3 regions of the Allobacillus sp. SKP2-8 genome follow, and region 3 is predicted to be linked to each of the others. Evidence: riboswitches for the same ligand, from Rfam matches in the RefSeq annotation. Region 3 holds a riboswitch; each other region holds the start of a gene.
The links. A riboswitch is a leader RNA that binds a small molecule or an ion and turns the genes downstream of it on or off. The one in region 3 is predicted to bind thiamine pyrophosphate.
Positions count from the first base shown of each region.

Region 1: it holds a riboswitch for thiamine pyrophosphate, as region 3 does, so the genes downstream of both, FPQ10_RS08205 (ABC transporter substrate-binding protein) here and thiT (energy-coupled thiamine transporter ThiT) in region 3, are expected to answer to the same signal.
Region 2: it holds a riboswitch for thiamine pyrophosphate, as region 3 does, so the genes downstream of both, FPQ10_RS11595 (3-oxoacyl-ACP reductase) here and thiT (energy-coupled thiamine transporter ThiT) in region 3, are expected to answer to the same signal.

Region 1 is NZ_VMHF01000008.1:66,926-70,202, forward strand. Features, by position in the region: gene FPQ10_RS08200 (2-hydroxycarboxylate transporter family protein) at 1-1,089, shown strand, start outside; TPP riboswitch at 1,334-1,443, shown strand; gene FPQ10_RS08205 (ABC transporter substrate-binding protein) at 1,576-2,580, shown strand; gene FPQ10_RS08210 (thiamine-binding protein) at 2,613-2,900, shown strand; gene FPQ10_RS08215 (ABC transporter permease) at 2,897-3,277, shown strand, end outside.
Region 2 is NZ_VMHF01000020.1:24,028-27,304, reverse strand. Features, by position in the region: gene FPQ10_RS11605 (lysozyme inhibitor LprI family protein) at 1-596, shown strand, start outside; gene FPQ10_RS11600 (hypothetical protein) at 836-1,015, shown strand; TPP riboswitch at 1,138-1,246, shown strand; gene FPQ10_RS11595 (3-oxoacyl-ACP reductase) at 1,318-2,079, shown strand; gene thiM (hydroxyethylthiazole kinase) at 2,098-2,892, shown strand; gene thiD (bifunctional hydroxymethylpyrimidine kinase/phosphomethylpyrimidine kinase) at 2,905-3,277, shown strand, end outside.
Region 3 is NZ_VMHF01000001.1:559,733-563,009, forward strand. Features, by position in the region: gene FPQ10_RS02845 (hypothetical protein) at 1-117, shown strand, start outside; gene FPQ10_RS02850 (glutathione peroxidase) at 280-756, opposite strand; gene thiT (energy-coupled thiamine transporter ThiT) at 918-1,487, opposite strand; TPP riboswitch at 1,571-1,676, opposite strand; gene FPQ10_RS12910 (hypothetical protein) at 1,874-2,017, shown strand; gene FPQ10_RS02860 (TIGR04104 family putative zinc finger protein) at 2,030-2,329, shown strand; gene FPQ10_RS02865 (thiol-disulfide oxidoreductase DCC family protein) at 2,348-2,749, shown strand; gene FPQ10_RS02870 (cystathionine gamma-synthase family protein) at 2,816-3,277, opposite strand, start outside.

The sequences.
Region 1 (3,277 bases), on a different contig from region 3:
CCAATCTTAAGGAGCTATCTAGGTGGCGGTGCAATCCTAGCAATTTTCGGTTCCGCTTTTATGGTATATGCTAATCTGATCCCTGATCAGACGGTTACACTTATTACTGACTTTATGAAATCAGGAGGCTTTCTAAACTTTTATATCGCTGCACTAATAACAGGAAGTATACTAGGAATGAACTCTGAAACATTGAAAAATGCTGGTGTAAAGTTTGCCCTACCTCTTCTTGCAGCCGTAGCAGGGTCCATAATTTTAGCAGGATTTGTTGGATTAGTAATTGGTTTCGGTTTTAAAGATGCAATCTTAGTAATTGCAATGCCTATCATGGGTGGAGGTATGGGAGCAGGTGCAATCCCTATGTCCCAGGTTTACTCAGAAATCTTGGGTAATGACCCTTCTTATTATATCTCGATATTGGTGCCTGCATTAGCACTAGGAAACGTCATAGCTATTATTTTCGCTGGATTATTAAATATGTTAGGTAATAAATTCCCTTCATTAACAGGAAACGGACAATTAATGGCTGGATTTGATGTAGAGAATAAAAAGATAACGTATAACATTGGAGAAATGGGAATTGGAGTCTTAGCAGCTTTAACGTTTTATATCATCGGTCAAATGCTTGGTAACTTCATTCCACTTCACCCATATGCACTAATGATCATTTCAGTTGCCGTATTCAAGCTCGCTGGTTGGTTACCACCGATTATCGAGTCCGGGGCAAACCAATGGTATCAGTTTGTTGCAAAAAACTGGACACTTGCACTCCTAATTGGTATTGGAGTCGCTTATACTGACTTGAATGCTGTGATTAATGCCTTAACTCTAGAATACATCTTACTTGTATTTAGCGTGGTGTTTGGAGCAGCCCTTGGAGCTGGTATACTCGGTAAACTAGTCGGTTTCCATCCAATCGAAGCATCTATAACTGCAGGTTTATGTATGGCTAATATGGGAGGAACAGGCGATGTCGCTGTGCTATCAGCTTCCAAACGAATGGAATTAATGCCTTTCGCTCAAATTGCCTCTCGTCTTGGCGGAGCACTCATTTTGTTGATTGCAGGACTAATTGTACCGTTGTTATAGAATATAAGTAGCGGCTATCATCTGATGATAGCCGCTTATGTATTGCTTCTTCCTGAATTCATTCGTCTACTTCACTTATCTCTGAAACAAAAATTATTACCGTCATGGCGTTCACGCCCCAGATTCAGAACTCTAGTAATCTAAGTCATTATTTCCCCGAATTCCCTCTCTTCAAAATATTTATTTGCAAGCGCATTCTACCTATGGCATACTGTGGATTGTAACGCAATTTAAAAACTTCATACGTTATATGTAGGGGAGCTAGTGATGCTAGCTGAGATTGTATTCTTGAAATACTAACCCTTTGAACCTGATCTGGTTGGTACCAGCGGAGGGAACATTTCATTAGAATCATTTACACATAAATGAGATATATTCCTGTGCGCTAAAGGACCACCCTTTAGCGCACTTTTTATTTTGTGTGAGCATGCTGATTATTCTAAAAGGGACCCTTCTCATATAACGAAAACAAATGGGGGTATTTACGTGAAAAAATGGATGAGCATCATTTTGTTTGTAGGAATCGCTTTTTTAGCAGCTTGTGGCCAAAACGATGAAAGTAATGGAAGTGACGAAGAAGGCAATGCTGACCTAACACCTGTAAAATTCGCACTCGATTGGACACCGAATACGAACCACACAGGAATTTATGTCGCAAAAGAAAAGGGCTATTTCGAAGAACAAGGCCTAGATGTTGAAATTTTACTACCTGGCGAAGTTGGCGTGAATCAGCTGCTAGCCGCCGGGAAAGCGGACTTTGGGGTTAGTTACCAAGAAGGCCTTACACAGGCGCGCTCGGAAGGTCTTCCACTCGTCTCCATTACAGCAGTGATGCAGCATAATACAGCCGGTTATGCTTCCCCTGTAGAAAAAGGGATTACTTCGCCAAAAGATTTTGAAGGGAAAAAGTTTGGAGCATACGGTTCTGACCTTGAGAGAGCGATGATGACAACAATCATGAAAAATGATAATGCCGATGTAGAAGAAGTTGATTTCATTACAACGGGGGACTCTGACTTTTTCGTTGCTGTTGAACGCGATGTCGACTTTTCACTTGTCTATTATGGTTGGACGGGAATTGAAGCAGAACTAAGAGGTGTAGATTTAAACATGGTTTATCTCGCTGACTTTTCCGACAAACTTGATTTCTACACACCGATCCTTGCTACTAATGAAAAGATGATCTCCGAAGATCCAGAGTTGGTAGAAGCTTTTACACATGCAGCTGTGAAAGGGTATGAGTTTGCGATTGAGCAACCAGAAGAAGCTGCACAAGTATTAATTGATGAAGTACCTGATCTTGACCCGGAACTGGTGAAACGCAGTCAGGAATGGCTATCACCTCGGTACAAAGATGATGCCGAACAGTTTGGTATCCAAGAACAAGAAAGATGGCAGAAATTTGCTGACTTTTTATTAGAAAATGACATTATCGATGAAGCAGTAGATATTGATCAAGCATTTACGAATGAGTTTTTACCAGAGAAGTAGGTTCATAGATTACAGAAACTAGGAGTGTTTTTATGGCAAATGCCTTGTTAAGTATTCAAATAATCCCTAAGGTCGACGATCAAGATGTATATTCATTTGTGGAAGAAGCAATTGCCGTAATCGAGGCAACCAATGTGAAATACAGCGTACACCCATTGGAAACAACGATGGAAGGCGAATTGTCGGAGCTACTACAAATTGTACAGAAAATGAATGAGAAAATGTCAGCATTAGGTGCTCCAAGTGTCATCTCCCAAGTTAAAATTGCTTATCGACCAGAAGGAATCACAATGGATGAGCTCGTGGAGAAATACGAATGAAAACGAGTTTACTGAAACAAATATGGAGACCAATCCTTGCCATCTTATTATTTATCGGGCTATGGGAAGTAGCAACACGACTTTTTTCCATTGAGGAATGGCTACTCCCTGCTCCTTCCGATATTGTGATGGAGGCGAAAAGCGTTATTCCAACCTTTTTGCCTCATCTACAATCAACTGTAACATTATCTGTTTCAGGCTTTCTCATCGGGACGACAGTTGGTTTAGGGGTAGCAACGATATTACATCTCATGCCGAGAGTCCGAGAAACGTTTTTTCCCTTTATCATTATCTCTCAAAATATGCCGATTATCGTTCTCGCCCCATTACTTGTGATCTGGTTCGGATTCAATGCGCTACCTAAGTTAATCATCATT
Region 2 (3,277 bases), on a different contig from region 3:
CGATCAAATTCCTGAAGCAACAATTACTAGAGGGAAAAGATGATAATATTTCGTTTGGTACAAATGGTGAAATCGAAGAAGATGAAAAGGGTACATATTATACGGTTCAATTGGTCGACATATCGTTGCGTGTATCTGGGAAGACAGGGAACTTAGGTTATTATAAAGTGTATCAAGACGGTACGTATGAACTCTATCAATTAAGTTCTAATACAAATGTAAGCGACCAATCTACGGATGATAAAGAGAAATATCTAAGTAGACTTCGTGATGTTGAAAAAGAGATGGAAACTTTACGAAAGAATTCCGACGCTATGACAACATTAGACATGGAGAAAGAACAAGTGTTTAGATATGAAGTTTGGGATAAAGAGCTAAATGAAATTTACGGCGTATTGAGGGAAAAACTTAGTAAAGAACAGGCGGACCAATTAAGAAATGAACAACGAGAATGGATAGAATACAGAGATGAAACCGCTAAAGAAGAATCACTAACATATGAAGGTGGTTCAATGGAATCGTTGCAGCATGTGGCTACGCAAGCAACACTTACAAAAGAAAGATGCTTTGAGTTAGTATTAGATTATATGAATTAATCATTGGTGACAAAGTAAAACCGGCTCAGAGGTTATGTATGGAGTATATGAAGCCTTAAATAAATTAGGGTAATCGGTTACCCGGTTGGGATTCTCTTTTTAACAAAATTTGTCTTGGTCGCTTCAGTAATATATACAAGTATCTAACTAATTACGAATATCATAAGCTGTAAAGAAAGACCTTTTTATCGATATTCATATATGCCACTATACAATGAGTAAAAATGGAGGTGTCCGGAATGACCAATCGCTATCATTGTTGTGCCACATGTAAACATTTTCGGATAGATCGATTTGAAGATGGGAGTAGGCGAGTTTATTGTAAAAGACTAGGTTTTGATACGAAACCAACGTACCAATTTAATTGCTGGGATCCAAAAGATCGCGTAGTGGAAGCGATGAAAGAAGAGAAAGACTGACCGACCAATAACTCAATTCATTTGGAAGAGATTTGTTCATTCAGTAGTAATCATTCTATTCAAATAGTTGAATATATTAAATGTTAAGTGTAGAATGAAAAGTAATAGAATAATAAATGAATTGTTTCTACTAGGGGAGCTTGTGTTTCAAGCTGAGAAAAAAGATAAACTTTTTGACCCTCAGGACCTGATCTGGATCATGCCAGCGTAGGGAAGTAGTTTAAATGTTAACTACCAAACCAGGTCCTTGTGATCTGGTTTTTTATTTTCCCTATTAATACATAAATATGGAGGTAAATATTATGGAGCTAAACAAACAAACTGTATTAATTACTGGAGCAAGTAGAGGGGTGGGTGCTAAATTAGCCACTACTTTCGCTGAACAAGGTGCAAATGTTGTTGTGAATTATTTTAAAAGTAAAGAAAAAGCTGAGGAGCTATCAACAACGTTGGGGGAAAAAGCTATTGCACTACAGGCAGATGTCCGTGATACAGAACAAGTTGATGAAATGGTCAAAAAGGCTGTAGAACACTTTGGTACACCGATTACGACGATTGTGAATAACGCATTGGTAGATTTTCGTTTTGACCCAGTCGCTCAAAAGAATGCATTTGCCCTCGACTGGGATGGTTTCAATACACAGTTCGAAGGAAGCATTAAAGCATCTTTAAACACGATACAAGCATGCTTAAGCGACATGAAGGAGCAACAGTTTGGTCGGGTGATTAACATTGGAACGAATCTCGTCCAAAACCCAGTCGTTGCGTACCACGAATATACAACGGGTAAAGCGGCAATGATTGGATTTACGCGTAATATGGCGAAGGAATTAGGTCAATACGGTATTACTGTCAATATGGTCTCTGGCGGGTTATTAAAAGAAACGGATGCAAGTAGTGTAACCACAGAGGAAGTGTTTGGAATTATTGAGTCAACCACACCTTTACAAAAAGCAACTAGGCCTGAGGAATTAGCTGATGCGGCTTTATTTTTCGCTTCGCCTTGGGCACGAGCAATTACTGGACAAAACCTCGTCGTAGACGGCGGACTAGTGATGGATTAAAACAGGAGGGAATCGAGCATGTATAAGAATTTAAAGGTCGTACAAGAACAGACCCCGTTAGTTCATAATATAACGAATCAAGTGGTGACAAATTTTACGGCGAATGGATTGTTAGCTGTTGGCGCATCACCGGTCATGGCGAATGCGATTGAAGAGGTTGCAGAAATGGCTTCGATTGCAGGAGCAGTCGTCCTAAATATAGGGACGTTAACGACAGACACAGTTGATGCCATGATCGAAGCTGGCAAAGCGGCAAACGAAAAAGATCATCCTGTCATTTTAGACCCTGTGGGGGCAGGCGCAACAAGTTTCCGCACTGCAAAAGCAAAGCAGATTTTAAATGATGTAAACGTTACAGTTTTAAGAGGAAACGCAGCTGAGATTGCTCATTTAACGGGTGAGCAATGGGAAATCAAAGGTGTTGATGCTCGTTCGGGAGATGGAGACGTCACACAATTGGCTAAGAGAGCTTCAGAACTCTTTAACAGTACAGTAGTGATTACGGGTGAAGTAGATGTCATTTCAAATAATAAAGGTACAAATCTCGTCACAAATGGTGATCCCTTACTGATAAAAGTGACAGGAAGTGGTTGTTTATTATCTTCAGTGATTGGTGCATTTGCTGCTGTAAATAACAATATTCTTGAAGCGGCTACATCGGCTGTTTCCTTTTATGGTATTGCTGCAGAGAAAGCGGCAAAGTTGGTTGGAGACAGGGGGCCAGGAAGTTTTCAAATTGAATTTTTGAATCAACTTTCGAAAGTAACAAAAGACGATGAAGTTCTTAGTAAAATCGAAAGAACTACGAAATAAAGGAGCCGAACTATGGTTATCGCAAAAGCATTAACGATTGCTGGGTCAGATAGTGGTGGCGGAGCGGGGATTCAAGCAGATCTTAAAACTTTTCAAGAGTTAGACGCTTATGGAATGTCCATTATAACTGCAGTAACAGCTCAGAATACGTTAGGCGTTCATGGGGTTTATCCGATACCTTTAAATGGGATTGTTGAGCAGATTGATGCAATCGGTAAGGACATGGGAACGAACGCATTGAAAACGGGCATGTTATTTTCGGGTGAGATCATAGAGGCTGTTAGTGAGCGAATTCATCATTACCAATGGGACAATGTTGTCATTGATCCAGTTATGATTGCTAAAGGTGGGGCAAAGCTTTTGCAAGATGAAGCTGTTAACGCAT
Region 3 (3,277 bases):
GAACAAATCATAGACGAAATGAAAGATGAATTATCTATTAAACGCGGTCACTTTACGTTATCGTTTTCAGAGCAAGCTTTATTCTTTAAAGATAAAAATATCAACAAAGATTTTTAATATTGATCTTCCATCAAATCATTTAATCTATCGCAACAGAAACCCCAGTTGGAAAGGGTAGCTTATCCAACTGGGGTATATTTTTGGTGAATTTCGTTGATTTCTTCAAGTATGGTCAACTTGTACATAAGCCGTTTAAAACGAAAACTCATGCTACAATTCTTATAGATATTTCTTGATGTCTGCTTCGATTTTTTCTGGCTTTGTTTGAGGCGAGTATCTTTCAACGACTTTTCCTTCACGATTCACTAAAAACTTCGTGAAATTCCATTTGATTTCGCCACCAAGCATTCCTTTCTTTTCTTCCGTTAGATAGTGAAATAATGGATGTTGTTCTTTACCTTTCACATTTGTCTTCGTGTGCATCGGAAATGATACACCATAATTCGTTTGGCAAAAATTCAGGATCTCATCTTGATCTTCAAATTCTTGATTCATAAATTGATCACTTGGAAATCCAAGGATGACGAAACCTTGATCTTGATAAGTTTCATATAACTTTTGCAGGCCCTCAAATTGATTCGTAAAGCCACATTTACTTGCTGTATTAACGATTAACATCACTTGATTCGAATAGTTCTCTAAAGTTGTGGTCTCACCGCTCATTTTTTCAACGGAAAAATCATACACTGTATTCACGATTCTAAACCTCCATTGTTATGACTTCTACAGTTAATTATACGTACATGCCATCGACGAAACAAATATTCTAATCCATTTTTCTAAGAGGTTCTTATTTGAACGGTACCTATAATAGGTATAAAAAATATCCCTTTGCTGGGAAAGGGATATTCTGTCATTTAGCTTGTGCGTACTACAAGTTGTGGTCTGGATATAACGAGCATAATGATGATGATAGCAGATAAAATAAAACCTGGAATTAAATAGGTTGAATTATATACTAATGAGTAAAGCCATACGGGTTGATCTTCCGGCGCAAAATGAGCAAAGAAGATTACCCCTGCTAAATAGTGTGCGATAAACCGAATAGCCATGCCAATAAATGTCCCGAGAATAATTAACATAGACACTTTTGTATGATCATTATTACTTAGGCCTTTCCTGATGCCGCTAGCAAACACACCGGCAACCCCAAGTCCAACGAAGGCAACAATGTAATCCAATAATCCTTGTAACCAATGGACTACTGTTCCTCCAAATAATAAATCCAATACGCCAAAGATTAATCCGGAGGCAAGTCCTGCTTTTAACCCCCAACGGAATGCAATAATAAAAACCGGGATCATCGCAAATGATACCGATCCACCCTGAGGCCAAATGGTAAATTGCAATCCTGGTATCGTGTCGAGCAGAAACGCTAACGTAGTTAAGATCGCGATTTCCACTAACATCAATGTTTTATGATTCATAATAATTCCTCCCCTTCTGTTTCTCTTTTTAGACAACAAAAAAAGCAATCCTAGGGAGGCTTCATTATGGGTCACCCAGCATTGCACCATTGAAGCCACATCCCTACGCTAGTGCTAACTAACAGGTTCAAAGGGTTTAGAGCATCGCACTCAATCTCAGCCAACTCATTGGCTCCCCCTGTGGTCTTGTCGATTCACTTTTTTTGTTACTTTAATTATAACTGACAATAGATATAACTTCAAGGTGGTCTGACCAACCACGTTGCTTTCTTGGGAAAATTCAACAAACGATGTATACTTAAGATAGAGAGTATATCGTTATTCAAGATATTAATGAAAATATTTATTTTTAGTGCGCTTGATGACAATATAAAGGAGATGGGCGTATGTCTTTAAAATCAAAAATTTATAAATTCCTTCGCATTTGGAATGATGTCGATGCTGTTAGAAAAGGACGTGTAGGAAAACGGGTCGGTAGGCGTGTTGCAGGTAAAGGTTCTGGGAAATTGCTGAGGAAACTATTTAAATAGGGAGCGAATAGAATGTTTCAATGTAAACATTGTGGCTATGAATATACCTATAAAGAAGCTTTGGGGATGGCTTCCAGTACAGGTGTTGGAAAACGATGCCCACATTGTGCAAAAACAAATTATTTCACGGCAAGGAGTAGAAAAAAAGGAATGTTTTATGCATTTATCAGTGCCTTTGTCGTTTCTATTTTGGGTTTTTTTGACGTACCTCTAACAATAGCCATCCCTCTTTTATTCGCTTTTCTCATTGGTTACTACTTAGCCATGCCCTTTTTGTTTGAACTTAGCGATCATGAAGAACCCTTGTGGTGATGAATGGAGGATTGCTCAGTGAATAAATCCATTATTCTATTCGATGGCGTTTGTAACCTTTGTAACGGAGCCGTCCAATTTTTAATCAACCGGGATTCACAGGACCAATTCCGTTTTGCTTCATTACAAAGTGATTTAGGCAGAAAAGTGATGCAGCAATTAAACAATAAAAATATAGATAGCATTGTTCTTATTGAATCAGGTCGAATCTATACAACATCTACCGCAGCCCTCCGCATTGCGAAACATCTCCCTGCACCTTGGAATTATTTGTATCTGTTAAGACTTTTACCACGACCGCTTCGTGATCAAGCCTATACATGTATCGCCCACCATCGTTATCAATGGTTCGGACGTCAAGATACATGTATGCTACCAACTCCCGAAAACGAACGGAAATTCTTAATGAAATCAAATTAAAAAGCAGTTCAAGAGAGGACTCATTCCCTTCGTTGAACTGCTTTTTTCGTCAATTAATCAAACTGTCTATTCATTCACCTCTGCAGTAAGAAGCTCTTCCGGCAATGCTTGAAATGCTTGCTCTAAATCAGCTATTAGATCTTCTGGGTCTTCAATACCTGCTGAATACCTGATCAAGCCCTCCGGAATGCCCATCGCTGCACGCTCTTCTGGCGTACATTCAACATGGCTTGTTACTCGTGGAGGTCCGATAATAGTTTGCACACACCCTAGACTTGCTGCCCGTTTCGCTAACTTTAACTTCGGCAAAAATTTATTCATCGTCTCAACGCCACCTCGGACGTTAAAGCTTAGCATTCCACCAAAGCCTTTCATCTGTTTCTTTGCGATCTCATGGCCGACATGATCTTCCAAGCCAGGATAAAACACATCGGTTACCCATTCGGATGTTTTTAAATACTCTGCAACTTTCATTGCGTTTTCATTTTGTTTACGAATGCGCAAATGCAATGTTTTCATTCCGCGCAA